DNA from 3 places in the Pantoea sp. X-Soil-YNGN-775 genome. Region 1 is predicted to be linked to each of the others. Evidence: predicted binding sites of a transcription regulator. Region 1 holds the regulator's gene; each other region holds the start of a gene.
The links. The regulator Fur, encoded in region 1, represses iron uptake genes when iron is present. The targets are predictions, from matches to a motif close to ATAATAATGAGAACNACTATCAA.

Region 2: exbB (tol-pal system-associated acyl-CoA thioesterase) is a predicted target of Fur. The motif match lies at 644-666, and genes of this name have one in related genera.
Region 3: AC6I8I_RS07690 (TonB-dependent siderophore receptor) is a predicted target of Fur. The motif match lies at 1,221-1,243, and genes of this name have one in related genera.

What each region holds. Positions count from the first base shown of each region.
Region 1 covers NZ_AP035945.1:1,174,738-1,177,009, reverse strand. The annotation lists gene fldA (flavodoxin FldA) at 94-624, shown strand; gene fur (ferric iron uptake transcriptional regulator) at 977-1,420, shown strand; gene AC6I8I_RS05470 (hypothetical protein) at 1,491-1,886, opposite strand; gene glnS (glutamine--tRNA ligase) at 2,120-2,272, opposite strand, start outside.
Region 2 covers NZ_AP035945.1:3,535,311-3,537,582, reverse strand. The annotation lists gene AC6I8I_RS16435 (TRAP transporter substrate-binding protein) at 1-397, opposite strand, end outside; gene exbB (tol-pal system-associated acyl-CoA thioesterase) at 751-1,473, shown strand; gene exbD (TonB system transport protein ExbD) at 1,480-1,902, shown strand; gene AC6I8I_RS16420 (MFS transporter) at 2,138-2,272, shown strand, end outside.
Region 3 covers NZ_AP035945.1:1,638,986-1,641,257, reverse strand. The annotation lists gene treA (alpha,alpha-trehalase TreA) at 1-1,096, shown strand, start outside; gene AC6I8I_RS07690 (TonB-dependent siderophore receptor) at 1,288-2,272, shown strand, end outside.

The sequences.
Region 1 (2,272 bases):
AACCGTTCCGCGGGTTTGTCTCGTCTGCTATTATTCGCTGAAATGTGCTGCGGCACACATCTCATCATCAGGATTTAAGAGGTTATTTTACTCATGGCACTCGTAGGCATCTTCTTTGGCAGCGATACCGGCAACACCGAAAACATTGCAAAAATGATCCAGAAACAGCTGGGTAAAGACGTTGCAGAAGTCCACGACATCGCGAAAAGCACTAAAGAAGATCTGGAAGCGTTTGACATCCTGCTGCTGGGTATCCCGACCTGGTATTACGGTGAAGCGCAGTGCGACTGGGATGACTTTTTCCCGACGCTGGAAGAGATCGATTTTAACGGCAAGCTGGTTGCCCTGTTTGGCTGTGGCGATCAGGAAGATTATGCCGAGTACTTCTGTGACGCGATGGGCACCATCCGCGACATCATTGAGCCGCACGGCGCAGTGATCGTCGGCCACTGGCCAACCGAAGGTTATCACTTCGAAGCATCAAAAGGCCTGGCTGACGATACCCACTTCCTCGGCCTGGCGATTGACGAAGATCGCCAGCCAGAACTGACTAATGCGCGCGTTGAGCAATGGGTTAAGCAGATTTTTGATGAACTGCAGCTCAAAGAGATCCTCGAAGCCTGAAGGTAGCCGACTCAATGTGAGCGCCAGCTCACATTGAGGCAACGGAAATTCCTATAGAAATAATAGCCACATTTTTTTAACTTTCTTCGTTTAATCTGTAGAATACCCGCATCGATCTTCCGCTTATTTTCTCTGGCAGCAGATAGGACTAAGCGAAATGTTAACAGACTCCTGCAGAAATCCTCCCCGGCTCGGTGACGTATCCCTTACAGCCCATGGTGATTTAGGCACTCCCCTCGGTTTTCATTTCACTGCATCAGTTCTATAATGAGACGCAAATGAGAATGGGCAAAGATCGACATTCAAGGCCAAGCGCCACAAAAGTGAATATAAGTAACAGGACAAAATCCGCATGACTGACAACAATACCGCATTAAAGAAGGCTGGCCTGAAAGTCACGCTGCCCAGACTGAAAATTCTGGAAGTGCTTCAGGAACCTGAGTGCCATCACGTCAGCGCGGAAGATCTGTACAAACGCCTGATCGACATCGGCGAAGAAATTGGTCTGGCCACGGTTTACCGCGTGCTGAACCAGTTTGATGATGCCGGTATTGTGACCCGTCACAATTTCGAAGGCGGCAAATCGGTGTTTGAGCTGACTCAGCAGCATCACCACGATCACCTGATCTGTCTGGACTGCGGTAAAGTGATTGAGTTCAGCGACGAGTCGATTGAAACCCGTCAGCGTGAAATCGCTACCCGCCACGGCATCAAGCTGACCAACCACAGCCTCTATCTGTATGGTCACTGCGCGCTGGGCGACTGCCGTGAAGATGAGACGCTGCACGATCAGTAAGTCTGACGCAGGCTGAAATAAAAAAACCGGTGAATTCACCGGTTTTTTTTTATTCTTTTTCCGCCGTCAGTCAGGCAACCAGGGTTTCCTGCAGGTAACGCCAGCGCGGAATCGAGGTGCTGTAATCCAGAATCGCCAGGGCGATGCGGCTCTGATTATTGCCGTTCAGCATCTGCATCTCACGGTACTGCACGGTGACCTCTTTCTCCTGATGGGAAATGACCATGTGCTCGCAGGTGGCGATGCGCATCCCTTCCCGCTGGCCCTGCAGCTGACGGAAAAGATCTTCGACTTCATTCAGGTTCAGTTGAGTTCCGCGCGGGGTAACCATGCGAAATTCAGGATGAAAATAGGACATCATCAGCTCAAAACTATCATCAGACCCGGCGGGTTGATTGAAAATACGTTCAATAAGCTGATGTAAAACGACGACACTGTGTTTGGCTTCCTGGGCGAGAACGGTCATTTTTTTTCCTTATATCACTCGCTGAGCTATGTCTGAGACGGCATAGCCTACCTGAAAGCGGATAATTCACATCTGGTAATTGATTAATTTTTTTAAACTCAGATTTCTCTCACAATTTCGTAACAACCACTCCAAAATGGCGACAGCACAAACCTCGGTGATGGCAAAAATCAGGACAATAAAAAAGGGCGATACCTCGCCCTTTTGCCATTTTATCAGGTCAGCACCAACGATTATTCGCCAGCTTTAGTCCAGGTATCGCGTAGGCCAACGGTGCGGTTAAACACCAGCTGTGACGGCTTCGAATAGACGCTGTCAGCGCAGAAGTAACCTTCACGCTCAAACTGGTACGGCGTGGTTGCTTCCACGTCACGCAGACCTGGCTC
Region 2 (2,272 bases), 1.9 Mb from region 1:
CTTTATCGAATTTATCGGCAATCTCTTTGCCGATTTCACCATCCAGCACTTTGTGCATATGATCGACGTCGCGGAAAATATAGGGCAGCGTCAATACGCTGGTTTCCGGCGCAATGCTGGTGACCGGTGCCAGCGAGACGCGGATCATATCAATTGCGCCCAGCTGCACCTGCTGCAGGGTCTGATCCTCATCGCCCAGCACACCGCCAGCATAGAGCTTCATCTCCAGCCGTCCATCGGTTGCCTGCTTAAGTTTGTCGCCCATGTGTTGCAGGGCCACCACGGTGGGGTAGCCAGCAGGCTGCACTTCTGCCACTTTAATCACCTGTGCCGAGGCGGTGGCGCTCACCATCATTGCCGCCAGGGCACATGCCAGGCGTGTTTGGGTCATTCTCATTATGTTGTCTCCAGCAGAGGAAGGGCGGCGCTCAGGAATCCGGCGTGTGTAGCAAGGGGCCGCGTGCAGCCAGCATAGTGAAAACTGCCGCTGGAAAAATGCGGCAATGCTGATTGAATGAATGAGATCACATTTTGAAACGTTGTTTTAATAAATTTTCATGCAACATCACATTTTCGAAACGAACCTGCAACCTCGGGTGATATTGACGGCGTGGCAGGGCAGAGCGGGTGCCAGATTTTGTAAATACTAATGAGAACGACTATCAATTCGCCGTTATTTTGCTATTATTCGCGCTTGTCTTGCATCCCTGTAGATGAAGTTGGAGAAGCAGCGTGGTAGCCAGTGATTTGATGCAAACGGACCTCTCCGTTTGGGGCATGTATCAACATGCCGATATCGTGGTAAAAGTGGTCATGATTGGCCTGTTATTGGCCTCAGTGGTGACCTGGGCGATCTTCTTCGGCAAATATGCCGAACTGAGCGCCGCTAAACGTCGCCTGAAGCGTGAGCAACTGGCGCTGGGTGAAGCCCGCAATCTGAATGACGCCGCCCGCATTGCCCAGGCGTTCGCCGCGCACAGCCACAGCAGCGTGCTGCTGAACGACGCGCAGAACGAACTTGAGCTCTCCACTGGCGTTGAAGATACCAACGGCATTAAAGATCGTACCAGCTTCCGCCTTGAGCGCCGCGTTGCCGCCTTTAGCCGCCATGCCGGCCGGGGCAACGGCTTCCTGGCGACTATCGGGTCGGTCGCGCCGTTTATCGGTCTGTTCGGCACCGTGTGGGGCATCATGAACAGCTTCATCGGCATCGCCAAAACCCAGACCACCAATCTCGCTGTCGTTGCACCGGGTATCGCGGAAGCGCTGCTGGCAACGGCAATTGGCCTGGTGGCAGCGATTCCGGCGGTGGTGATCTATAACGTCTTTGCCCGCATGATCGCTAACTACAAAGCCTCGCTCGGTGATGTGGCGGCGCAGGTGCTGCTGTTACAGAGCCGTGATATTGACCTGGGAAACGTCGCCACTGACGTTCCGCGTCCAGCGGCGACCCAGAAACTGCGCTTAGGGTAAGCTGTTATGGCAATGCGATTAAACGACGACCTGGAAACAGATGGCGAAATGCATGAGATCAACGTGACGCCGTTTATCGACGTGATGTTGGTTCTGCTGATCATCTTCATGGTGGCGGCACCGCTGGCGACTGTCGACGTGCGCGTTAATCTGCCTGCTTCCACCAGCGCCCCGCAGCCGCGGCCGGAAAAACCGGTTTACCTGTCGATCAAGGCCGATAAACAGCTTTACGTCGGTAACGATCAGGTGACGCCGGAATCGCTGGTCAGCGTGCTGTCCGGTCAGACCGGCGGCAACAAAGAAACCACCATTTTCTTCCAGGCGGACAAGTCGGTGGATTACGAAACGCTGATGAGCGTGATGGATCAACTGCGAACCGCCGGCTATCTGAAAATTGGTCTGATGGGCATGGAAACCGTGAAGAAATAGCGGCTTAACCGGCACAGAGAGAAGGCGGCTGACTCAGCCGCCTTTTTTATTGCCTCAGCCAGACCAGACGAAATCAGGCGAACCGGCTGTTGCACCGATCGGTTATGCTGCTGAAACAGTCCTGTTAATTGGTTGTTACCACTCAACACAGTTTTGTAAAGTGCAATGGTGAGCCAGCTCACATTAATGCCGCCTCAGGCGGGCTAAAACGGCTAAAAAACTTCAGGAAGCCGTTATGAGTCACACCCCGTCTTTACAAAAGTCGCCCAAAAGCGCGGCCAGAACCATCTTCAACGTTACCAGCGGTAACTTTCTCGAAATGTACGACTTTATGGTGTTTGGCTATTACGCCACCGCCATTGCCAAAACC
Region 3 (2,272 bases), 460 kb from region 1:
TTACGGCCACATTCCCAACGGCAACCGCAGCTACTATCTGAGCCGTTCGCAGCCGCCGTTCTTTAGCCTGATGGTGGATCTGCTGGCGAGCCACGATGACGGCAAAGCCTATACCCGGTATCTGCCACAGCTGCAAAAAGAGTATGACTACTGGATGGCCGACAGTGACAAACTGACCGCCGGCTCAGCCAGCAAACGCGCCATCAAACTCAGCGATGGCACGGTGCTGAACCGCTACTGGGACGCACGCGATGTGCCGCGTACCGAATCCTGGATGGATGATGTGACCACCGCGAAGAAAGCGCCACAGCGCGACAAGGCGGAGCTTTATCGCGAGCTGCGTTCTGGCGCGGCATCCGGCTGGGACTTCAGTTCCCGCTGGTTCACCGATGCCCACAATCTGGCGACCATCCGTACCACCCAGCTGGCACCGGTCGATCTTAACAGCCTGATGTTCCATCTGGAGCAGACGCTGTCAAAAGGCTATCAGATGAACAAGCAGGACGATCTGGCGAAGCAGTTTGCCGACCGTGCAGAGAAGCGCCAGGCCGCGATTAACCGCTACCTGTGGGACAGCAAACAGGGCTGGTATGCTGATTACGACTGGCAGAAAAAACAGGTGCATCCGCAGCTGACTGCCGCCGCGCTGTTCCCGCTTTATCTGCGGGTTGCCAGCGATAAGCAGGCTGAAAGCACCGCCAGCGCGGTGGAAAAACAGCTGCTGAAACCGGGCGGGCTGGTGACCACCACCGTCAATAACGGCCAGCAGTGGGATGCGCCGAACGGCTGGGCGCCGCTGCAATGGGTGGCAGTAGAAGGTCTGGAACATTATAACCAGCCAAAACTGGCGAAAGAGGTCGGGCTGCGCTTCCTGCAGAACGTCCAGAACACCTACGACCGTGAACATAAGCTGGTCGAAAAATATGTGGTGGAAGGCAAAAACCTTGGCGGCGGCGGCGGCGGTGAATATCCGTTGCAGGACGGCTTCGGCTGGACTAACGGCGTCACGCTGAAACTGCTGGATAAATACTGCCCGAAAGATAAAACCTGTAACAGCGCCCACGATATTCCTCAGGCGTCTGCCGCTCAACCCTGATGTTCTCTGGAGACCGTCGGCCTTGCTGGCGGTCTCTGCCCTCGCCTTTTAGCGAAATTTACTTGACGTTCTTCGATTGCCAGGCAAAATTGCAGCGAACTTACAAACGGTAATAATTCTCACTCTGATAATGAGAATGCTTATCGAGGCTATTATTCACCTGCTGAACCTCTGCCATGAAAGGAATTTCAATGAGATTGCCATCGCCGCTGAAAGGTTATGTCCCGTTCTGCACCCTGGCGCTGACCGCGCCGGCCCTGAGTTTTGCTGCTGATATGGTGGTCACAGCCCAACCGCAGGAGCAGGCTGACTCCCCGACCCAGGGATATCTTGCCACCACCAGTCAGGGCGCGATGAAAAGCGATCGTCCGCTGATCACCACGCCGCAGTCGGTGTCGGTGGTGACGCGCCAGCAGATGCAGGATCAGGGCGCACTGACCCTGAATCAGGCGCTTGGCTACACCTCCGGTGTGTTTACCAACTTCGGCGGTGCCGCGACCCGTTATGACACCATTGCCCTGCGCGGCTTTCACGGCGGCGATGTTGACAACACCTTCCTTGACGGCTTACGGGTGATGAGCGACGGCGGCAGCTTCAACGTGTTGCAGGTCGATAACGCCTTCCTCGAACGCATCGATGTGATTAAAGGCCCCTCTTCCGCGCTGTATGGTCAGACGGTGCCGGGCGGGCTGGTCAACATGGTGACGAAACGTCCTCAGTTCAGTGAAGAGGGCCATATCCAGCTGCAGGCGGGTAATAACGCCACCACCGGTGCGATGTTTGATTACACCAACGCGATTAACGATCAGTGGGCGTTTCGCCTGACCGGTGTGACCCGCAACAGCGATACGCAATACGACCATACCCGTGAAGAGAAGTATGCGCTGATGCCACAGCTGATGTGGCAACCGGATGAAGATACCCACTTAATCCTCAAAGCTTATCTGCAGAAAGATCCGTCCGGCGGCTATCACGGCTCGGTGCCGGCCGACGGCAGCCTGAGTGAGCATAACGGCTATAAGCTGAGCAACGGTTTCTATGAAGGCAACAGCGACCTGGATCAGTTCAAGCGCCGTGAACAGATCTACAGCTACGATTTCGCCCATCGCTTTAACGACGTCTGGTCGTTCTCCTCCACCGGCAGTTACAGCCATTCCAACGTCGATCTCGATCAGG